Regions from separate parts of the Brevibacillus gelatini genome, predicted to be linked through region 1. Evidence: riboswitches for the same ligand, from Rfam matches in the RefSeq annotation. Region 1 holds a riboswitch; each other region holds the start of a gene.
The links. A riboswitch is a leader RNA that binds a small molecule or an ion and turns the genes downstream of it on or off. The one in region 1 is predicted to bind S-adenosylmethionine.

Region 1 (7,901 bases):
ACGAGAAGCACAATACTTGAGTATCTTTTTGAACGTACGGGAAATGGTAAGCGCACGTGTTTATTGGTTTCGCTACGTTAACAAAACCTTCCACTACAGCGCGGGCGCTCCAGGTAGAGAGCTGCGACAGAGGTTTTCTTGCTGCGCTCGTTGCAGGGGAAAGTAAGGAAGGACTGTTTTTTATGAAAAAATCGATTCACATAGCCGTGTCATTAGCGATGCTGCTCACGCTTGCTCCGCTTGGCGAACGGGCTGCACTCGCTGCCGCGCCTGCTTCCAACGACAGCTATCTGAGCAACCAGCTGCACATCAGCCAGATCAAGGCAGACAAGGCATGGTCGGTCGCGAACAGCAACCAGGCGATTACGATTGCCGTACTCGATTCAGGAGCGGACTACAACCATCCTGATTTGAAAGGGAATTTGCTGCCGGGCGTCAATCTGGTCAACCCCGGAAAATCCGCGCAGGATGACAACGGGCACGGTACAGAAGTGATCGGGGTTCTCGCGGCAAAAGGCAACAACGGCATCGGGGTTGCAGGGGTAGTCTGGAATGCCCGGATTTTGCCGATCAAGATTTTGAACAAAGACGCTGTGACAAATGTGGACATGATCGCCAAAGGGATCAATACTGCACTCGACAGGGGAGCAAAAGTCATCCTGATGTCGTTTAGCAGCCTTTCCTATTCCCGCTCCTTGACAGAGGCAATCGACCGGGCGGAGAGAAGCGGAGCGGTCCTCGTCGCAGCGAGCGGCAACGAAGCAAGCCGCGTGGCCTATCCGGCAGCCTACCCGACAGTGGTTGCGGTAGGGGCTGTGAACGGGAAAAACCAGGTGATCTCTCAGTCCAATACGGGGCCCGAGCTGAATCTTGTGGCGCCGGGGCTTAACGTATATACGACGAAGCTGGGCGGAAAGTACGGATCGTTTTCCGGTACATCGGCCGCAGCGCCTCAAGTGGCAGGAGCGGCGGCCCTGATCCTGGCGCGTTATCCCAAGCTGACGCCGCTCGATGTCAGGCAATTGCTTTACCAGACGGCTACCGATCTTGGCGAGAGCGGCTGGGATCGGCAGACAGGCTACGGACTGCTGGACGTGAACAAGGCAGTGCGCAGCGCACTCTCCAGTGACTTTTTGGAGCCGAACAACACATTGCAGCGGGCCAAGGCATTCCCGATTGAACAGCAAATCCGCGGCAACCTGGGGCCGAACGACACGGTCGACTGGTTTAAGATGGACGTACCGTATGACGGCAAAGTCAGCTTTACGGCGAAGATTAACTCCGGGGTATCCTCCGCCATGGCGGCTACCTTTTACTCCGAAAACCGGACGCCGATTACGCATTATTTTGGAAACGGGGATACCGTTACCGTCCCGGCAAAAGCGGGCAGGATGAACATCAAGCTGATGCGAAACGGCGGCGTCAATGCGTTTACATACGTGCTGACGAGCAAGTTCACGATCAACCCGGACCGCAATGAGCCAAACGATACGATGGCGACGGCAAGACCGCTTGTCGGCAACCAGATCAGCGTCACGGGCAACTTCCACCAGGAGGGCGACCAGGACTGGTTCTCCTACTACGTCCGCGAGTACGGGCATCTGGATGTGACAGTGACGCCCGACAACAAGCGGGTGGACCTGGTGCTTGCCATAGGGAAGCAGAACGGAAATAATACGGTTTGGGACCCGATCTACGACAACGACGACCGCGATCACCCGGCTGAGCGTGCGAGCAAGGAAGTCTCTCCGGGAAAATACTACATTCGGGTCAGCGAGTATCAGCAAAATGCGGTAAACGGTGAATACCGCCTGGATCTCGGTTTCACTCCGCTGAAAAAAGACCTGAACGAACCGAATGACACGTACAGCAGGGCCTCGCCGCTCGCCGCCGGAGGGGTCATGACCGGAACCATCCCGACGGCATCGGATTCAGACTGGTTTCAATTTACGCTCCATACAGATTCGTACGTCACAATTCGCGCTCCGTTCATTCCCGTATCCAGCGGGTTTCGCATCGCCCTTTACAGCGAGAAAAACATGAACTACGCGCTCGCATCGACAAATGAAGTGGCAGAGCTGTCCGACCGGGGCAAGGAGATTTTCAGCCTGCGGTTGCCAAAAGGCAAGTATTACGTGCGCCTGAACAGCGGCATTCCGTTCAAGTACGATGCTTACAAACTGACGGTCACGCAGCAGCCGCTCGTCTCGGGGTATCGGGATATTTCCGACCACTGGGCGCGTACAGAGATTGCCAGGCTGAGCTCCAAAGGCATTGTCAAAGGCTTTGACGATGCGACGTTCAAGCCCAACCAGGCAGTCACCCGCGCCCAGTTTGCCACCATGCTGCTGCAGACGATGCGCGCTACTGGCTCCAAAGTAGCTACCACCTATTCGGGAAAGGAAGCATTTTCTGATCTGCCAAAAAAGCATTGGGCGTACAACACCCTTGGAGTGGCTTATCAGCTCGGGATCTTGAAGGGGTATCCTGACAGTCAAATCAAGCCTGACCTGGCTGTTTCGCGGGCGGAAATGGCTGTGATGATCGCCAGGGCGAAGGGCTTGGCGCTGAACAGCCGCAGCACATCGAGCTATCGCGATGTTCCGGCCGACCACTGGGCAGCTCCGGCAATCGGGGCCATGACGGCGAGAAACTGGCTGAATGGGTACGGCTCGAACTTCAAGCCCCAGGGAAGCGCTACGCGGGCCGAGGTTGTTGTATTGCTCGCCAAGTCGTATCAAGTGTAAGCGTACAAGCGAAAACGTACAGCCTCGCCGGATCGCACACGGAAAAGCGCACAGCAGATCACCTCAGATGCTTCCCGCAGGCAATTCAGCAGCGTTTTTCCCAGGGCGGTTTCGGCCAAAAAAGTCCTCTGTAAAAGTCTATTGACACCACCTCAAAAAACAATTATTCTATAATCCGTAATGGATACTCTTATCCAGAGCAGGCGGAGGGACTGGCCCTATGAAGCCCGGCAACCGTCTGGAGCGGTGCTAACCAGCAGGACGGAAATCTGTTCTGGCCGATAAGAGGATGAAGGAAGCTAAAAGCGCTCAAACCTTTTCCTCCAAAAGATGGAAAAGGTTTTTTATTTGCGTTTACGTCGATAAAATCCTGACTCGGCTACCAAACTATTTGTATGAGGTCAAAGGAGGTATTTTCTCATGGCTTTGCAAAAGGGTCGTCGTCTGTTCACATCGGAGTCTGTTACCGAAGGACATCCGGATAAAATTTGTGACCAAATTTCCGACTCCATTCTGGATGCGATTTTGGCCAAGGATCCAAACGCTCGTGTAGCTTGCGAAACTTCCGTAACTACCGGTCTGGTTCTCGTAGCAGGTGAAATCACCACCAACACGTACGTAGACATCCAAAAGCTGGTTCGCGACACTATTCGTGAAATCGGTTATGATCGTGCAAAGTTCGGCTTTGACGCTGACACTTGCGGCGTTATCACTGCGATCGGCGAGCAATCCGCTGACATCGCTCTTGGCGTAGACCAGGCACTGGAAGCGCGCGAAGGCAAAATGACTGACGCTGAGATCGAAGCAATCGGTGCAGGCGACCAAGGACTGATGTTCGGCTTTGCTTGCAACGAAACTCCTGAGCTGATGCCACTGCCGATCAGCATGTCCCACAAGCTGGCGCGCCGTCTGACTGAAGTTCGCAAAAACGGCACCCTCGCTTACCTGCGTCCTGACGGCAAAACGCAAGTAACGGTTGAGTACGATGGAGACAAACCAGTTCGCATCGACACAATCGTTATTTCTACTCAACACGCTCCAGAAGCGACATTGGAGCAAATCAAGCAAGACCTGATGGAACATGTCATCAAACCAGTTGTTCCAGCTGAACTGCTGGACGCTGATACCAAATACTTCATCAACCCGACTGGCCGTTTCGTCATCGGCGGACCTCAAGGGGATGCTGGCTTGACTGGCCGCAAAATCATCGTAGATACTTACGGTGGCTACGCTCGTCACGGCGGCGGCGCGTTCTCCGGTAAGGATCCGACGAAAGTAGACCGTTCCGGTGCTTACGCTGCTCGTTACGTAGCGAAAAACATCGTGGCTGCCGGCCTGGCTGACAAATGCGAAGTGCAAGTGGCTTACGCCATTGGTGTAGCACAGCCTGTATCCATCTCTGTCGATACGTTCGGTACAGGAACCGTTTCCGAAGAAGACCTGGTGAAACTGATCCGCAAACACTTCGACCTGCGTCCGGCTGGCATCATCAAGCAGCTCGACCTGCGTCGTCCTATCTACAAACAAACAGCGGCTTATGGCCACTTTGGACGCAATGACCTGAATGTTCCTTGGGAGCAAACAGACAAAGCAGAAATTTTGAAGCAAGAAGCTGCTCAACTGGCAAAATAAGAACGACAACAAGCAAGAGCCTGGTAATGCTACTGGGCTCTTTTTGTTATGGGAAAATTTCCCATTTTTTAGTGGGTCTTGATCGAAGGGAAAATGTAGGACTGTGTCGAATCTCCTAGAGAGGAAAATAAGGAGGGGTTTCTTTGCCGAACAGAAGGCTCTTCCTGACCGTGTTTGTTATTTGTTTGCTGCTCATTGTGTCTACAGCAGGGATTGGTCATTTTTACCAATTTAAAAATAATGCGCAAAAAGCGCAACCTTTTCCCCAAGTAGATACGTCTATAAGCATAAGCGCGGCGGAAATTGCTGAGCCAAACGTCACGCAGAATGAAAAAGCAACGGTAGAGCCGAAAAAGTGGTATAACAATCAGGTAGTCGTTCTGACGTATCACCATGTCACGGATGAATCGGGTCAGCGGTACGTGATTTCGTCGGAGCAATTTGCAAAACATATGTCGTTTTTGCACGAAAACGACTTGCATCCGATCTCGTTGGATGAGTTTTTGCGGTTTGTGGATACAGGGAGCTTGCCGACAGAGAATGCTGTCCTGATTACGTTTGACGACGGCTATGAGAGTTATTACACGGAGGCTTTTCCCATCTTGCGTACATACGGCTACCCGTCAGTGAACTTTGTGATTGCAGGGCGCTTGCGAGATGTAGCCGATCGAAAACGGGAGAACATGACGACGCCGCTGACGCGTCAGCAAGTCATGGAAATGCTTCACTCCGGGCTGGCTGATATTGGTTCGCATACGTACAGCCTGCACGAAGAGGAAGCACGGAATGAATGGGGAGAGATGGGACCGGAGACGGCGCCCGTCTACTTGCAAGATTTGAAACGATTGGAAAATGAGGAGGAATACAGGGATCGACTTTACGTTGATTTCAGTATGTCTCGTGTAGGCTTGAACAAATGGATGGGCCGGGAGATAAAAGCGATTTCATTGCCTTTTGGCTATACGAATCCCATCGTACTGGAGACAGCGCGGCAGGCGGGCTACGGATATGTCTTTACCTCTACACCCGGTTTTGTGAAAAAAGGGGTAGATCCGTTCGCCATCCCGCGAAACGATGTGGGACTGCGAGATGTAGATGAGGTCATACTCCATCAGTTGTTCACGAAGGCGAAAAAAGAGTTCGAAGGAGAACAATCATGAACAAAGTGATCGACATCAGCGTGCTGGATGGGGTGATTAAGAGAACCATTGAAACCGTGGAAACGAGTAAAACGCAAATTTTTGATATAGCCGAAAACGCCAGGCAGCAAGGCAACTCGTTAAAATTCGAGTTGCACGAGCTTCGGCAGGAAATCTCGAAGGTCATCCAAAAAGTCGATGCGCTGGAGCTGGCCTATCGCAAGTCGCGCAACAAGCTCGTTCAGGTAAGCCGCAACTTCCACATGTATACGGAAGACGACATTCGCATCGCCTACGAGGAAGCGAGCCGGATTCAGGTGGAGCTATCCATCTACCGCGAGCGGGAAAACAACCTGAAGCGCCGGCGAAACGATCTGGAGCGGCAACTGCGGACGCTGGAGGAAACCATCGTTCGCGCTGAGAAGCTGGTTTCCCAGATGGGTGTCGTGCTCGGTTATTTGACTGGTGATCTGAGCAAGATCGGAGTAGCGCTGGAATCGGCCAAGCAGACTCAATTGATGGGGCTGAAGATCATCCAGGCCCAGGAAGAAGAACGCAAGCGTGTCGCGCGCGAGATTCACGACGGGCCGGCCCAATCGATGGCAAACGTCGTGCTGCGCTCCGAAATCGTGGAGCGCATGCTGAAAAACGAGCGTATTTTGGAAGCGCAAATGGAACTGCACGAACTGAAAGAAATGGTCCGGCTGAGCCTGGCTGATGTAAGACGGATTATTTTTGACCTTCGCCCAATGGCTCTGGATGACCTTGGACTGGTGCCCACTCTGCAAAAATATATCCAGACGTGCGAAGAACGTATCCATGCTGCCATTGATCTGGTAGTATTTGGTGTGGAGCCGCCGCTGCGCAGTTCTGTCAAGGCTGCGATTTTCCGTCTCGTGCAGGAATGCCTGAACAACGTGGAAAAGCATGCGAAAGCTTCTTCGGTACAAGTGAAGCTGGAGTTTCTGCAGGAGTCGCTGAGTCTCGTCGTCAAAGACGATGGAGTCGGATTCGATCTGGAAAAGCGCATGGCAAACGGCAACTCCTTTGGGCTTTTGGGAATGCGAGAGCGCGTGCAACTGCTGGAAGGCAGTGTGGATTTGCAATCGACTCCGGGCGAAGGAACAAAGGTAATTTTTCAAATACCGTTAAAAGTATGAACCGATACAGATCATGTACACAGGGGGATGAAACATGGATAAGAGACAGCAAGAGCTCCGCATTGTGATTGTGGACGACCATCAATTGTTCCGCGAGGGAGTTAAACGTATTTTGGAAATGGAAGAGGATTTCAAGGTCGTCGGTGAAGGGGCGGACGGTGGAGATGCTGCGCTGCTTGCGGAAGAGCACAAGCCGGACGTTTTGCTGATGGACATCAACATGCCGAACATCAACGGCGTCTCTGCTGCAGAAAATGTCATTTCAGTGAGTCCCTCCACGCGAGTCATCATGCTCTCTATTCACGATGACGAGGGCTACGTCTATCGCACGCTGCGTTCCGGCGCGTCCGGCTACCTGCTCAAAGAGATGGGCACCTCCGACCTGGTGGAAGCTGTACGCGTGGTAGCCAGCGGCGGCGCTTACATACACCCAAAGGTGACAGGCAAGCTGATTGAGGAGTTCCGTCGCCTGAGTGAGAATGAGGGGACGGCAGAGCGCAGCTTCTCTGTGGATGAATCGCAAGCCATCGATCCAAAAGTGATCGAATCGCTGACCCGCCGCGAGCGGGAAGTGCTGCAGCTGATGGCGGAAGGAAAAAGCAACCGGGCTATCGGGGAATTTTTGTTCATCAGCGAAAAGACAGTGAAAAATCACGTCAGCAGCATTTTGCAAAAGCTGAATGTCCAGGACCGGACACAGGCTGTTGTCATCTCGATTAAAAACGGCTGGGTGAAGCTGTAGAGCCAGGCAACGCGTCCCGTTGGCACCCTGTTCAAGCCATCCGGCATACCTTTTTATAGGAGGGGGTATGACCGTGATGGAAGAACTGGTTGTATGGCTATTGGCGGCTTTTGGCTGCTGCTCGCTGCTTGTGATGATAGCGGAGCAATGGACCAGTCGGATGAACAGCATGACCGAACTCCCGCAAGAGCACTATCGTTTGTTGGTACACAATTCGGAGCAGGTTCTGGAGCGTGCCGTAAGAAAGCTTCTGTTGCGCTCCTACTGGAGTGGCAAGCCTGTCCGGATTACCTTGATAGAGGAAGGGTCTACGGACGATTCGTCGCGGATGGTGACGATTTTGGCGCGAGAGCCGTACTGCTGCGGCTTGGGCGTGGCAGACGATCCTGTAGAGCTTGCAACGGGAGCAATCGTGATTGATCTGCGACAGAAGCGGGAAGGAGCCTGACTTTTTCCGGGCAAATGAATAGACGTGCAAGGC
Region 2 (7,901 bases), 360 kb from region 1:
GACAGGCGGTTCATAATCATGTTGATCGGCTCGAAAAAGCGGCCCATGTAATCGACGAAAGCAAACAGCGCCCCGAACGAAATGACACTGTGAAACGACGCCGAGCCGTAGTACCAGATAATCAAGGTCAGGGCGATTTTCCAGATCAGATCGACAGCGGGCCGCAGCAGAAGCGACTCCAGGTTGATTTCCTTCATCCGCACCTTGAAGTAGCTTTCGTTCACCTGCGCAAACTCTTTTTGCACGCCTTCCTCGCGGCGAAACGCCTGAACAATCGTCATGTTCTGGATCATTTCGTTGATCGTCGCGTTCATGTCGCCAAGCTTCGCCCGAATCACCGCGTAGTAGCGGGAGCTATACTTTTGATAAAAGTAAACCAAAAGCGCGAGCAGCGGCACCGTCAGACAGCAAAACAACGCCAGCTGCGGCTGGAGCACGAACAGCGCGACCAGAATTCCGATCAAATAAATCCCGTTTTGCACAAACGTGGCCAGCACGCTCACGTACAGCTCGCGAATCGCCTCGGTGTCGTTGCTCACGCGGGAGACGAGCGAGCCAACCGGCGTCTTGTCAAAAAAGGACACCGGAAGCTTTTGCAAATGCGCAAACAGCTTCATCCGCATCTGCTGAATGATGCGCTGGGCAATCGTTTGCAGCCACAAAATCTGCACGTAGTTGAAGCCCGCCGACAGCAAAATCAGCGCTCCGTACCCGACCGACAGCCAGATGATCGGCTGCACGTCGTTTTGGTACATCGCCAAAACTTCTTCGCCCGTCAGGCGGATTCCGGTCGGGGTCGCACTCGTTCCCGCCGCATCGCCAGTCCTCACCGCAAAGCGCTCCCGGCCATTTTCCGGCTCAATCGGCGTGAACTGCTTCTCGCCATTTTGCTCGATTTTTCCCGCGATCAAGTAATACGTCGTGCCTTCCGCAACGACAGTCACTTCGTTCGCCTGGATGCTGCCGGGGGTCAAGCCCGCATCGGCCAGCATATCTTCCCGTATATAGTAGCGATCATTTATCGCCACCGCCACGTCCTTTTGCGCCTGCGGCTTTTGTGCAAACTCGTACCAGGGTTTCTGGATGGCGAGAATGTGATTGTCGATCATCACCTTCGCGAGAAACGGTCCCGCCAGCTCCGCACTCGTCCCGAGCAGAAGCAGGATCAGCGCTCCCGCTATTTGCTTCTGAAACGGCCGGGCAAATGCGGCCAGCCGCTTCCATACCTGTTCTTTTCCCACGAAACGCTCTCCCCCTCTTCGCGGCCTAGCCGGCAACATCCCGCTCCATTTGCTGCCTGCGATACTGCTCCGCATACCAGCCATTTTGCTGCATCAGCTCATCATGTGTTCCCCGCTCGACAATCCGCCCTTCGTCCAGCACGAGAATCAGTTCGGCGTGCTGCACGGCAGACAGGCGGTGCGCGGTAATAATCGTTGTTTTATGAGCACGCTCCTTACGCAAATGACGCAAAATTGCCTCTTCCGTCCGGGCGTCAACCGCCGACAAGGAATCGTCGAGAATGAGGATGCCTGCATCGAGCAGCAACGCTCTGGCGATGGAAACCCGCTGTTTTTGCCCGCCGGATAGCGTCACGCCCTTTTCGCCCACCATCGTTTGCAGGCCATCGCGGAACTGGGCCAGATCATTGTCCATTTCCGCCAGCTTGAGCGCGTGCAAAATCTCCGCCTCGGTCGCTTGCGGCCTTCCAAATGCCACGTTTTCTGCAATCGTCCGCGAGAACAGCAAATGCTCCTGCGGCACATAGGCGATTTTTTCCCGCAGCGCGGCAAAGGACAGCTGTTCAATCGGCACGCCGCCGACAAACAGCGACTGCTCCTTCAGCTCGTATTGATGCAACAAGGCGCGGCACAGCGTCGACTTGCCGCTCCCCGTCCGCCCGACAACGCCCAGCGTCTTGCCTTCTCCAAGCGAAAAGGTGATGTCCGTAAGCGCAGGCTTTTCACTGCCCGGATAGGCAAAAGAAAACTGGCGGGCTTCTACCGTATTCGGCGTCTCGGCTGTCACCGGATGGGCGGCTTCCTGCACATCCGGCTGTTCCTCCAACAGCTCGGAGAGGCGCTTGTGCGACGCTCCGCCGCGCTGCAACACGTTGACCAGCCAGCCAAAGGCGAACATCGGCCAGATCAAAAGCCCAAGGTACAGGTTGAAAGCGACCAGATCGCCCAGCGAAATTGCACTCGTAAAGACGAGATATGTGCCATAGCCAAGCCCGATCAGGAAGCTGAAGCCGATAATGATCCCAATCGTCGGCTCGAACAGCGCGTCGATTCGCGACACGCTCACGTTGCGCTCCAGCGTTTTTTCACTGACCCGGCGATAGGCTTCCATGTCTTCCTTTTCCTGCACAAACGCACGCAGCACACGCACACCGGAAACCGATTGCTGTACGTGGTCGTTCATCTCGCCAAACGCTTCCTGAGCGAGATAAAAGCGCTCGTGCAGCAGTCTGCCGTAGTAGGCGGTGGACCAGGCCAAAAAAGGCATCGGGATCAGCGCCGCCAACGTCAGCTTCCAATCGATGACCGTCACCATGACACCAAGCGTCAGCAGGGTCATAAACAGCGAATCGACCAGTGTGAGCACGCCTGTACTCGCTGTCTGCTCGATCGCTGGAATGTCGTTCGTGGCGACCGCCATCAAGTCACCGCTGCGCCTACGATGATAAAACGACGGCGTCATCCGCGTCAGGTGCGCAAACAGACGCTCGCGCAAGATTCGCTCCAAAATCAGCGCACCGCCGTTGAGCAAGTACCGCCAGGCAAAGCGCATCACGTACAGACCGACACCGAGCGCAAGCAGAATCGCAACCGTCCTGGTCAAGTCCTGCGGCGTCAAGGAGCTGTTGCGCATCGCATCGACCGTCTCTCCGATCAGACGAGGCGGCCAAAGCATCAGGACGTCGATGAGAAACAAAAACAGGATACCGATTGTGTACCGTTTCCAGTACGCGCGAAAAAACCACGATAGCTCCTTGAGTGTATGCAAGCAGATCCCCCTCCAAATCATGGGCACCGTAATTGTACAATTATATATAAAAAAGGCCGCGCGCATCACGCAGCCTCTTTCTTGCTTCCTACATCGTAATTTACTGAATTTTCTTTGTCAATCCAACTTTTTTAGCTGCGTCTGGCCAGCCATTCTTCCTTCAACATGCTGTACACCGCATGGTCGACGAAATGGTCGTACAAAAACTCGTTTCGGCGCAGGATGCCTTCCAAATGAAAGCCCAGCCGCTCCGGGATCGCTCTGCTCCGGTAATTTTCCGTCGCCGCCTGAATCGTCACCTTTTCCAACCCCCACGAGCCGAAAATAAGACGGTCCATGTACGCCGCCACTGCCTTTGTCATCAGTCCCTTGCCCTGGAACTGGGCACCAAGCCAATAGCCGATTGCCGTTTTCCTGTTGATCCAGTCAATATGATGTACGCCCAGCGTTCCGGCCAGCCGTCCGTTGTGCCAGATTCCGTAGTGAATGCCCTGGTTGTCGTTATGCTGCTGGATCGTTCGCTGGATAAAATGGCTCGTATCCTCGACACGCTGCGTAAAATCCAGCCACGGCAGCCACTCCTTCAGGTAGGGTCTGTTCGTATCCGTAAGCCAGAACATTTCGGCAGCATCGGACAGCTCCAGCTGTTTGAGAAATGTCTCCTCATCAATCGGTATCATTCTCATGCAAAAAGCCCTCCTTGTATTCATGTAGATGCAGCGGCTAAAGACGGGCAAACGACTGCTTACGCTCGATTATGCGACCCGAGCCATTATTTGGCAAGCAGTACGGTCATTTTTGCGCAAAAAAGCGCCCGCCAGCGAACTGGCAGACGCTCATGGACGTGATTATTGTTTGCTTTTTGCGATCTCTTCCGGTTTGAAAATGCCCGTCTCCGTCACAATTGCCGTAATGTACTTGGCAGGCGTCACGTCAAACGCCGGATTGTACACCTTGATGCCATCCGGTGCTACCTGTTTGCCCAGACCGTGCGTGATTTCCTCCGCCGAACGTTCCTCAATCGGAATGTCCGCGCCCGTCGGTGTTGCCAGGTCGACAGAGGACAAGGGAGCTGCCACGTAAAAAGGAATGCCGTGCGCTTTTGCCAAAACAGCTACCCCGTACGTGCCGATTTTGTTGGCGACATCGCCGTTCGCCGCCACGCGGTCTGTTCCGACGACGACCGCTTGCACTTTGCCTTGCGCCATCACCATCGCCGCCATGTTGTCGCAAATCAGCGTGACGTCGATGCCTGCCCGCTGCAGTTCATACGCGGTCAGACGGGCGCCTTGCAAAACGGGGCGAGTCTCGTCTGCGTACACTTTCAGATCCCAGCCGCGTTCCTTGGCCAGATAAAATGGAGCCGTTGCGGTTCCGTACGCTGCCGTAGCGAGCGCCCCCGGATTACAGTGCGTGAGAACACCCATGCCGTCTTGCAGCAGCGTGAGCAGATGCTCCCCGATTGTCCGGCACACCTCCGCGTCTTCCGCTTGAATCGCCAGCGCTTCGTTGAGTACAGCGGCTTTCAGCTCTGCGATGGACAGGGCAGCATCTTTTTCTTTTTCCACGCGCGCCTTGATCCGGTCGAGCGCCCAGAACAAGTTGACAGCTGTAGGGCGGGATGTGCCCAGATAGTCTGCCTGGCGGTTCAGCTCCTGCCAAAACTGTTCGTACGTCTGTGCCTCGCTGTCGCGAATCCCCAGGTACAATCCATACGCTGCGGCCATGCCGATTGCCGGCGCGCCGCGCACTTCCAGGCGGCGAATGGCGCCCCATACTTCTTCGGCAGTCGTCAGGTGCAAGTAAATCGTCTCTACTGGCAAACGCGTCTGGTCGAGCAAGACGAGCACGTCGTCTTCCCACTTGACTGGCGTGATTTGTGTGCTGATTGTCATACTGTCGTTGCCTCCTGATAGTAGCGTGCAGTTACTTGGCGGACGATGTCCGTGATGTCTGTCGATTCTTCGACGTTGGCCCGGCCGAGAATCAGTGCTTCTCCGATTGCCAGCGCCAGACGCTCGGCTTCTGCCCGTTTTGCATCGTCTGCGATGGTGTTCAGATCAGCCACTCCCGCAAGTCCGATCACGCGGCGCAAAATTTTGCAGCCGGCATAGCCTGCCGTGTCCTGAATCAGTCGCTTCACGTAGCTTTGCCACAAGCCTTCGACATGAGCGCTGCGCTCTTTTGCCTGCTTGTGCCAGAGCTGAACGAACTGGGAAACAAATTCGTTCCAGACATCCTCCACCGTTTCCAGCAAGTATTCGCGGTACGAGTCGCGTTCTCCTTGGTCTTCCTGCAATCCGTGCTGGCCAGCGTAGTTGAGCAGCAGGTTGGCGATGACCGCGCCGATGTCGAAGCCGATTGGCCCGTAGTAGGCAAATTCGGGATCGATCACTTTCAGGCTCGTCTCGGTGATGAAAATGCTGCCCGTATGCAAGTCGCCGTGCAAGAGCGCTTCTGTGCGCGTGAGGAAGTCGTATTTCAGCTTGGCGATTTCCAGCTTGAGCGGCTTGTTGTTCCAGATCGCTTCCACTTCCCGGTGAATCAGCGGGTTGAAGTTATTGGTCTGCGCATTTTCGTACGGGTCGGTAAAGACGAGATCTTCTGTGATTTTGCATAATTCCGGATTTATGAATGTTCCGACGAGCGCTTTTTTGTCGTACGGATGCGCGCCCAAATCCGATGTGTAGAACAAGGTGTGCGCGAGAAAACGACCGATCTGCTTGGCGAATAGCGGGTAGCGGTTTCCTTCAATCAGGCCCTTGCGCATGATCGTATGGTCCCCGACGTTTTCCATGACGGTCAGTGCCAGCTCCTGATCGTAGTGATACACCTCCGGCACGAGATCCGGCACGTATTTGTGCTGAATGCGGAGTGCTTCACTCTCGATTCGGGAGCGGTCGATGGTCAGCGGCCACGATTCGCCCACGACGCGCGCAAACGGAAGCGCCTGCTTCACGATCACTTTTTTTCCGGTAGCCGGTTCCTGAATATCGAACACCAGATTCAGATTCCCGTCCCCGATTTCACGGCTGGTCAGCTCGGCCCCTTCCGTAAACAGACCCGGCAAGCCTTTTACGTACTCCACTGCTTCCTGTTCAGTCAATGCGCGGTATGCCATGATTGATTACTCCCCTCGTTTAAGTCGTTGCTCTCTCTATCTGCAGCAGACTGGTCATATCGTTCAGCCATGCAAAAAACCTCTTTTCCGAAGAAAAGAGGTCGCTGTCGTCACGTACAAATAACGTGTCATGTCCCCCTTATCTTCCAGACCACTTTTGTTTCTGCAGGAATTAGCACCGTGCACGTCGCTGATTGTTTTCATCGCTGTTCGCGTCAACATAGCGTCGTGTCGGTTGCCGGGTATCATCGGGCCAGTCCCTCCACCTTCTCTGGATAAGGTATCCAAACGTATGCGGTTTTTGATTTAGTTTGAATCATACAACCTGTGGTTCCGGGATGTCAACATTCTTTTTTGCAAAAACGGTTCGCCCTTTACCAGCTTTTTTGTGTCCCCGATGCGGCGGGGGGGTCCCAGTTCCACCAGTCGATTTTCCCGACAAATGCGGCGGTAATCGCCTTTTCCTCCTTGAGCCTAAGCAACTCCTTCGTCGGTCCGGTCAGGACGGCGCCGTAGATGCGCAAGCCTTTTTCCTGCAAATAGCGATAGCGCTCCTCGATTTGCGGATCGCCGCCCGTAAGCAGTGCAGAGCCCATGTCGCGTACCAGGCTTTTTTGCTCGGTCAAATATTTCATCTCGCCCATGAAGGCAGCCATTCGCCGCTCGCTTTCGCCGTTCACCTGAATCGGCGCTGCTCCGTAATCCAGCGCCCGCTCGGCAAAGCCCCAAACTTCCCCCGGGCCGAGTAACAGATTGCCTACTTCTCCGTCTGCCTGTTTCAACTCCACTCCCGTGTCGACGGCAAACCAGACCGTTTCTTGGCTGTCGCTGATGATATGGCGGGAAACCAGCTTGACGTACTGGTCATACGTCAAGAAGCTGTCAAACGAGATCGCCAGTTGGGATACCGTTCCCTCCGGCAGCTTTTCCAGCGTTGTCCAGGCAGGCGTGCGCAAATAGGCCGTGTCTTCTTCCGGTTCTCCGGATGACAACGGGTAGCGGAAAAACAGTTTTTGCTCCCTGACGCCACCTGTCCACTCCGGTCTGGCGCTCACGTTCCACAGTACATTCGTGCTCCGAAAGCGGCCAGCGTTTTTGGCCTCTCTGCCAACTTGCTCGCGCAGTTCCATGTCGATGCTGCCGTACAACAGCCCCACCTGCGAGCCGCTGCTGCCCACGCTCACGCCCGGCTGGGTAAAATTGACCATGTCCCACGCCACCCGGAACAAATCGTCGTACATCAGCCTGCCCACCCAGCCGTTTACAAGCAGCAAGAGCACACCTGCAAGGCAAGGAATCGCGAAGGCATAAAAGGAGGTCGTCAGCCGGTTTTTCCATTTTCCCCGGCGGACGATTGCCCGCTGTCTGGCTTCCGATAGCGAAAGCGCTGACTTGACTTCTTCCCTGTCGTCTTCCCCCTTGTCCTCCCCCAGCAGCAACCGTTCCAGCCTCTGTGCGTACTCTTCATCGCTTGTCAGTTCCTCGCCCAGTCGCTTCGCTTCCTCTCCCGTTACTTCCCCTCTCAAATAAGCAAGCAGCCTTTGCTCGCGCTCATCTCCGTTTTGCCTCGTCATAGCCCTTCCTCCTTCCACAGTTGTCGCATCTTTTGCCGTCCCCGAAACAGAGAACGCTTGACATCTGCCAGTTCGATTCCCAGCACCTGCGCCATTTCCGCGTAGGAAAGCTGCATCGTCGACAGCAAAATCACCTGCCGCTGCTTTTCCGGCAGCCGCTCCAGCCAGGCGGATGCCGTCTCCCACAATTCCTGGTT
Region 3 (7,901 bases), 130 kb from region 1:
CTTCATTGAAAATGATGCCCCCTTTTATTGGAGCATTTTCCCGCAAAAATCGCAAATACAAAGCCTGCACGCGCATTCGGCAAGACAGGCAGATTCCGCTTGCAAAAAAAAGCAGGCCGCCAGCTTCTCCCTGACGCCCTGCTTTTTACGCTCCCGGCTGCATGCCTCTTTATGCTTTTCTTTTCCGGCGAAGCTGATAGTACGTCACAGCCAACGCCAGCGCCAATACTGTCCCTTTGATAATATCGTAGGCGAAGTAAGGCAGGTTGAGCATCGTCATACCGTTGAGCAGCACCCCGATCAGGATTGCGCCGACGAACGTTCCAAACACATTCGGCTTGCCCGCGCCGAATACGGAAAAACCGACAAACGCCGCCGCCACTGCATCCATCAGCATCGAGCTGCCGCTGCTCACCTGGCCTGTTCCGATCCGCGCCGCCAAGAGCATCCCGCCCAATCCGGCAAACAGCGCGGACAGCACGTAGGCAAGCGTCCGGTAGCGATTGACCGGAATCCCGGACAATCGTGCCGCTTCCAGATTGCCGCCCGTCATGTACAGCATCCGCCCTTGGCGGGTGTAGGTCAAATAGACGTGGGTAATCGCGACCAGCAAAAAGGTCAGGATAACTGGCACGGGCAGTGAGAAAATTTTGCCTTGTCCCAGCCACAAAAACCACTCCTGGAATTTCCCCGGAGCCATCGATCCGTCTTCCATCGGCATGTTGGCGTAGATCGAGTAGCCTTTCGAATACGTCATGTGCAGCCCGTTGACGATATAGAGCATCGCCAGCGTCGCCAACAGGTCGGGAATCCGGATTTTGACGACCAGAAACGCGTTGACCAGCCCGACGATCAGGCTGAGCACAATCGGGACGACCAGTGTGGCGAACACGCCCTGCTCGTACCAGACCATCATCGAAGCCGAAACGACGGTGGTCAGCGATACCGTCGAGCCGACAGACAGGTCAAAGCCCCCGACAATCAAGGAAAACGTAACGCCGATGGCGACAAACGTCACGATCGAGATCGAACGCAAAATGTCCGTGATATTGTCATAGGTAAAGAAATACGGGTTGGTCAGACTGAATAACAGCATGACGATCACAATGACTGCCACAGTACCGTATTTGTAAATAAAATCAAACAAGCTGAATTTTTTGCCCTCCACGTTACTCACCTCCGCTTGCATAATACATAATCCGCTCCTGGGTTGCTTCCGCCCGGCTCAGCTCGCGGACGATTTTCCCTTCGAACATGACGAGAATCCGGTCCGCGATGCCCAGCACCTCCGCAAATTCGCAGGAAAAGTACAAAACGCCCTTGCGCTGCTCCGCCAGCTTTCCGATCAGGCGATAAATATCGCTTTTTGCGCCAATATCGACACCTTTGGTCGGTTCGTCAAACATGAAAACTTGCGCGTCCGTGTCGAGCCATTTTCCAATCGCCACCTTCTGCTGGTTTCCCCCGCTCAGATAGCCGACCAACTGCCCGATGTCCGCCGTCTTCACGCCCAGTCGCTGCACCAGCTCTCGCGCTTGCCCAGCCTCGGCTCCCCTGCGGATAAACCCGAGATGCGACCATTTCCACAAGGTGGAGACAGACAGGTTGTTTTTCACCGATTCCTCGACAAAAATGCCCTCTTTTCGCCGCTCCTCCGGGACGAGGACGATTCCTGCATCAACGGCGTCCTTTGGCGAGCGCAGACGTACCTCCTTGCCTTTCAGCCTGACCCGGCCAGCCTCGGCCGCATCGGCTCCAAACAACAAACGGGCCAGTTCCGTCTTCCCTGCTCCGACCAGTCCTACGACACCTACGATTTCGCCCTCGCGAACGCTCAGATCAACACCGCGAACCTTGCCGCCAGCCACCCCGTCCGCTTCCAGGATCAGCTCGCCAATCGGTACCTCCACCTTCGGAAACTCTTCATCGAAGCTTTTGCCCAGCATGTTCCCGATGACTTCATCCATCGTGGTAGCGGCTGTCTCGCTTGTTGCAATCAACTGGCCGTCGCGCATGACGGTGATCCGGTCGCAGATTTCAAAGATTTCCGGCAGCCGATGGGAAATATAGATGATCCCGACCCCGGCTTTTTTCAATTGGTCGATGATGAGAAACAGCCGCTCGCTCTCCTTCGTGCTCAAAGGAGCTGTCGGTTCGTCAAAAATGACGTATTTCGCTTTTTGCACGGTCGCGCGGGCAATCAGGATCAACTGCTTTTCCGACAGCGAACATTCCTCGACGAGCATGCGCACCGGGATGGAAAAGCCGAAGCCTTGCAAAATGCTTTCCGCTTCCTTGTGCAGCCTCTGCCAGTTCATGAGTCCCTTGCTGCTTTTGGACACGATCTGGTCGAGCAAAATGTTTTCCGTCACGCTCAAATACGGGATCAGCGCCGTGTCGACTTCCTGGTAGACACACTGGATGCCCAGCGCTTTCGCATCCTGCGGCGACTGGATGGAGACTTCCTTGCCGTCAATCACGATGCTTCCGCCATCCGCCTGATACGCACCCGTGAGAATTTTCATCAGGGTGCTTTTTCCCGTTCCGTTCGCCCCGAGCAGTGCGTGCACCTCGCCGGCCTTGACTTCAAAATCGACGGAGCGCAGCGCGGGTACGCCGGAAAACTGCTTCACAATCCCTTTCATCTGCAAGCTGGACACTTTTCGCACCCCCAAATAAACAAGATTCCCGTTGACAGAAGCAACGGGAATAGCCAAATCAACCAGCTCTATTTGCTTACTTGCCCCACTCTGGCACGTATTGGGACAGGTCGCCCATCGTTACTTTTTTATCCTTTGGCAAGTCTTCCTGTTTGACCAGCACCGGGTTCAGCTTCACGCTGTCTGGCACCTGCTCACCTTTGATTTTTTGGAAAACGGTTTGCGCATGAATGCGACCGATGTTCGACGGATCTACCGCTGCCGTCGCGGCCCAAGGAGAGTTCGGCTCCTGGATCAGCTGCAGGTCTTCGTCGCTCAGGTCGATGCCGTATACCTTGATCTCGGTGCGGCCTGCTTGCTGGATCGCACGGGTTGCCCCTTTGGCGAATTCATCCCACGATGCCCATACGGCTGTAATATCGCCTTTGTTCGGATACTTTTTCAAAATCGCTTCCATCTGTGCTTGCGTATCGAGCGCGGTGTTGTTCGTTGCCGAGCCAAATGCGGCGATTTCCTTAATATCCGGGTATTTTTTCAGGAAGGCTTCATACGTTACCTGGCGTTTTTCCATCGGTGCGAAGCCTGCTACCCAAATTTTCACGATGTTGCCTTTGCCGCCCGTATCGGCAGCCAGCTTCTCCAGGCTCAGCTCGGCCAGCTTGTTGTCATCCTGCTCAACGACAGGTACGCCTGGCAGCTTAATATCGGTGTCGAACAGCACGACCGGAATCTTTTTGTCGACTGCTTTTTGCGTGCCCTGCTGCAGCGCTTCTGCCGTACCGTGGTCAATCAGGATGCCGTCAAAATTTTGGTTCACCGCAGCGTCGAGGTTGGAAGCCATTTTCGACAAATCGGTATCCGCGTTGAATACGGTCAGCTCGCCGCCGTTTTTCTCGACTTCCTGCTTCACGCCGTTAATGTATTGGGCAGAAAATGTGCCGACGTTTTGGCGCATAATCAGGGCGATGCGCTTCGGTTTCTCGCCGCCGGAAGCGCCGCTTCCCGCCTGATTTTGGGTGTCCGCTCCTCCGCCGCAAGCGGTCAAGGCCAGCGACGCAGCCAGTACAATTGATGTGACAAGACCCAGTTTCTTTTTCATGAAAATTCCCCCTTTTTCTTTCCTGCTGAGCTTCAAGCTGGGGAGGCGACGACCTTCCAACCTTCCAATAGGAAAAGCCTCTTTCAACAGATGAAAGAGGCTTGATCGACAAGATTCGCGCCTCTTATCTGTCAGGTATCGCTACCTGTTGGAGTTAGCACCTTGGCTCGCAAGTCAGATCATCCTGCCAGCTAGGTTGCCGGGCATCATAGGGCCATTCCCTCAGCCTTCTCTGGATAAGAGTAGTTTTTATTTTCACAACGTTTTCGGAATATATACAGACTATAATCCTTGTTTTACCCATCTGTCAACTAGGTTTTTCAAACTTTTGTCCTCCAAGTAGTCCCAACTTTATGTCTAAATTTTGGAGGAATTTTTGTAAAGTCTTGTCGACATATGGTAGATTAAAGCCAAAGCCATGCAAATTTGCGATGGAGATGTCCGATGAGTCTATTAAAAGAAGTAATCTTGCAAATGTTTTTTGCCCTGACGCCGTTTGTTTTGTTTAATATCTATTACCGCGACCGAATGTGTAACTACAGTCGTTCCTTTATTCTCGTCACCAGTTCTGTCTGCGTGTTTCTGGCGATGACCTTCGCGTCGAGCGCCGTTGAGGGATTTATTTTTGTATTCTTCGCCTTGATCTACGGCGGGGTACGAATCGCCTCGGTCGTGCTGATCGAATCAGTGCTGTACCGCTACTATCTGGGCGGTGAAGACACGTGGGTCGCCATGCTCATGATAGCCACCGCATTCGCGATCTCCCTCCTGATCTATCAACGCTACAAAGCCAGTTATCGAAAAACACTGTATACTCTTTTGACGGGTGCTCTCTTTTCCCTGATAGAATTGGGATTGACCTATCTTAACTTTCCCACCCATGTATCCCATCAGCTTGCCTATCATGTGTTCGTGATCCCCGTTCAAAATATCGTCGGCATCTGGCTGTTGATGTCGTTATTTAGCAAATGCGTATCAGACAAGGAATTGTTCATTCGCCACGCACAAAACGAAAAGATCGAGACGATGAGCCACGTCGCGGCTTCACTGGCGCACGAGGTGAGAAACCCGCTCACAGCCGTCAAAGGCTTTTTGCGCTTGATGCAGGAAGACGCGGGAAACATTGCGAAAGCCGAGCAGTACATCCGCATCAGCCTGGACGAGATCCAGCGCACGGAAGCGATTTTGACGGAGTACCTCGCGCTGTCCAAGCCGCTCAAGGAGCGCAACGAGCTTATCAACGTGTGCGAGCAGCTCTATGTCGTCCGCGAGGTCATGCTGCCTTTTGCCAACATGCACAACATCGAGCTGGAGTTGCAAGCATATGAAAAGCCCGTCACGATCATGGCCAATCCCGACGAGTTCAAGCAGGTGCTGGTAAACTTTGTAAAAAATGCCATCGAAGCATGCGCGGAGACGGCCAACGGGAAAGTCGTTCTGTCGCTGTTGATTGAAAAAAACAACGCGCTCCTCATCATCAAGGACAACGGCATCGGCATGGACGAGGGACAGATCAAGCGACTGGGCACGATTTATTTTTCGACCAAAACAAGCGGCACCGGACTCGGCCTGACTTATTCCTATCACGTCATCCGCGCGTTTGGCGGCTCGGTGAGCGTGTCGAGCAAGCCAAAGGTCGGTACGAAGTTCACGATTACGTTTCCGTATCATCAGCCGCAGTAGCGGCCAGGTCGCAGTAGCGGTCAGGTGAAAAAGCCTGGCCATGAAAACATGCTCAGCCCTCGTGGAAAGGTACGCCCCCTGAGAGCGGGATCATTTCGCTTGCGACGGACAAATGGACGGGGAGGTGATGAAGCACAAGCGCTCCTGACCATCGCCTCCCAGACTGCCGGTCCCGGTCTTGCTTCACCCGAAAACAGTTGCCTTCCCTTCAATGCTGAACGGGCGGAATCTGCTGCAGATTGTTCGGCTGCTTTTCAAATAACAGCAACTCGTTTTGCCGATTCAGCGTGGCGAGAAATACGTCCTCGACCGCGACGCCTCTCTTTTTCAGCTCCTGCAACAGCCACTCTTCGTCACGTTCGCGGTACTTCAGCGCATCCGGATATATTTTCCCCTCGACAATGACAGGCAGGGAGATGCCCGTCGAAGCAGTCTGGACTTGCAAGTCCTGTCTCGTCACTGGCTGCTGCGCCGATTTTTTCAATACGGTCAAACGGCCATTGGCCTCGATGATGGCCATTTCAATTTCTGCCAGATCAAAAATGTCTTTTTCCCGCAGCATTTGCAGCACATTATCGAGCGAATAGCGTATCTTTTTCAACTGATGGACGAGAAACTTGCCGTTGTAAAAAACGACCGTCGGTTCAAACGTGACCATTTTCCCAAAGCGCCTGGACACAATCGACCACTGCGACACGAGGCGCTGCAGCACGCCGAGGGCCACAATCGCCACCGCGATGGGAAGATGGTGGACATTCGGCTCGGCAATATCGGCCCCGGTCACAGAACCCAACGTAAGGATAATCATAAAATCAAAGACAGGCAGCTCGCCAATCGAGCGCTTTCCCATGAACAGCGTCACGATCAATAGCAGCGGCAGAATCGTAAATACGCGCCCGACTACAACCAAGCTCTCATTGAACAAATCCACAAAAACTCCCCCTGCCCGCAAGTCTTTCCTCCTTTTACTATGAAAACTTTTGGCATCAATTATGCGAGCTGGTTTCCCGGCGAAGCGCGTGTAGCTTCGGTCAGACATTTCGCAAATGAAAAAAAGAGCCGCACAAATGACGGCCCTTCTCATCCGGGAAAGCAAAAGCTCCCCGCATATTTTTTTATAATACATGCTGCATCCAAACATTCGGTTCCACGTATACGGCCTCGTCCTTTTCCGCTTCGACGCGCACCGGAACGAGCGCCCCCGGAATTATGTACATGCCGGACCCTGGGAAATTCATCCCTGTCCACTCTTCCCATTTGGCCAGGCTGCCTCTGATGAGCATGGATTCCGCAGCCACTTTCATGATTTTCCCGCCCATCTTCCAGTGCGTGCGCACCCACGGGTCAAAAGGAGCACCGTCCGCTGTTTTCCATTCGAGGTAGTTTTCCATCGGGATCAGCGGATATTTGTGCTTGAGAGATGGACGCACAGGCACCACCATGTATTCCAGCCCGTTTTGCTTCGCGATGTCCTTCATCGCCGTTACCATCTGGCGGCTGAGGCCGAGTCCGCGATGCTTCGGGTCAATCGAAATCGAGAGAGCCGACAGTGTATTTGGCTTCTGCCCTTGCGCATAGCCTTCAATTCCGCGCAGGAAGACGTCATCCCAGCCTTTTGGCATGCCTTCCAGGGTACCGTCCCAGTAAAAAGGAATGGAGTTGCCAACCGCCATTACCGTGTCATTTTCATCCGTAAGCAAATATTGAAAAGAGCCAAACCACTCTTCCAGCCGATCGTAATGCTGTTCGGCCACTTCGTCATGCAGCATGAATGTAGACCAGCTGGCGGCGAGCACATCGGCCATTTGATCGTTCAAATCAGGACGCTCTGCTTGTGTGTACACCTTGTATGCCATTCTATCTATCCTCCCAAAACCGTCTCTATCTCTATATCGGAAAAGGCCCCTGCTCGCATGAGAGGAAAACCCGCCCCTCAACTCTTTCATTCTACCAAAACTTGATGGAGACACAAACTGTTTCCACAACAGGATACTTATCGTCAAAACCCCGCTCCCGTCAAAAAATTCGCCCCATCTCGCCCGCTGGCTGACGGCCCGGGAGGTCGACCGCCGTGCAGCCAGCGCGTGAACCAGTCGCGGAATGTCATGAAAAGTTGCATTCATTTAGTTGTAGAACTTTGGAACTACAGTTAGCACCGTGCCAATAGTGTCAAAGAACAACCTATGAACTTATGCCTAAAACCGCACCAGGCAGGCAGTCCTTGTGTTACAATCACTTGGAATCAATATCCATACCAGCGTTATCCAGTCTATTTTTTCCCAAGGAGGGCACATCCACATGCGTCCAGCAAGCAACAACGAAATCATTATTCCTGAAAATCCCGTATCACACTTTTTGTTCAGCAGCACCCGTTCAGCCTGGATCTGGCTATTCATCCGTTTGTATGTCGGATACGCCTGGATTACTGCTGGCTGGAAAAAAATCCATACCGATACCTG

Region 2: another riboswitch for S-adenosylmethionine. It lies ahead of mtnK (S-methyl-5-thioribose kinase); the one in region 1 lies ahead of metK (methionine adenosyltransferase).
Region 3: another riboswitch for S-adenosylmethionine. It lies ahead of AAFJ72_RS19040 (sugar ABC transporter substrate-binding protein); the one in region 1 lies ahead of metK (methionine adenosyltransferase).

Annotation. Positions count from the first base shown of each region.
Region 1 is NZ_CP154342.1:4,073,859-4,081,759, reverse strand. Features, by position in the region: gene AAFJ72_RS19690 (S8 family peptidase) at 183-2,747, shown strand; SAM riboswitch class I at 2,935-3,035, shown strand; gene metK (methionine adenosyltransferase) at 3,168-4,379, shown strand; gene AAFJ72_RS19680 (polysaccharide deacetylase family protein) at 4,523-5,539, shown strand; gene AAFJ72_RS19675 (sensor histidine kinase) at 5,536-6,678, shown strand; gene AAFJ72_RS19670 (response regulator) at 6,713-7,420, shown strand; gene AAFJ72_RS19665 (glycosyltransferase family 2 protein) at 7,497-7,868, shown strand.
Region 2 is NZ_CP154342.1:3,715,399-3,723,299, forward strand. Features, by position in the region: gene AAFJ72_RS17960 (ABC transporter ATP-binding protein) at 1-1,241, opposite strand, end outside; gene AAFJ72_RS17965 (ABC transporter ATP-binding protein) at 1,267-3,009, opposite strand; gene AAFJ72_RS17970 (GNAT family N-acetyltransferase) at 3,141-3,695, opposite strand; gene mtnA (S-methyl-5-thioribose-1-phosphate isomerase) at 3,858-4,904, opposite strand; gene mtnK (S-methyl-5-thioribose kinase) at 4,901-6,130, opposite strand; SAM riboswitch class I at 6,267-6,412, opposite strand; gene AAFJ72_RS17985 (anti sigma factor C-terminal domain-containing protein) at 6,505-7,704, opposite strand; gene AAFJ72_RS17990 (sigma-70 family RNA polymerase sigma factor) at 7,701-7,901, opposite strand, start outside.
Region 3 is NZ_CP154342.1:3,943,987-3,951,887, forward strand. Features, by position in the region: gene AAFJ72_RS19030 (ABC transporter permease) at 170-1,168, opposite strand; gene AAFJ72_RS19035 (sugar ABC transporter ATP-binding protein) at 1,170-2,660, opposite strand; gene AAFJ72_RS19040 (sugar ABC transporter substrate-binding protein) at 2,737-3,759, opposite strand; SAM riboswitch class I at 3,881-4,002, opposite strand; gene AAFJ72_RS19045 (ATP-binding protein) at 4,204-5,442, shown strand; gene AAFJ72_RS19050 (DUF421 domain-containing protein) at 5,651-6,373, opposite strand; gene AAFJ72_RS19055 (GNAT family N-acetyltransferase) at 6,558-7,298, opposite strand; gene AAFJ72_RS19060 (DoxX family membrane protein) at 7,741-7,901, shown strand, end outside.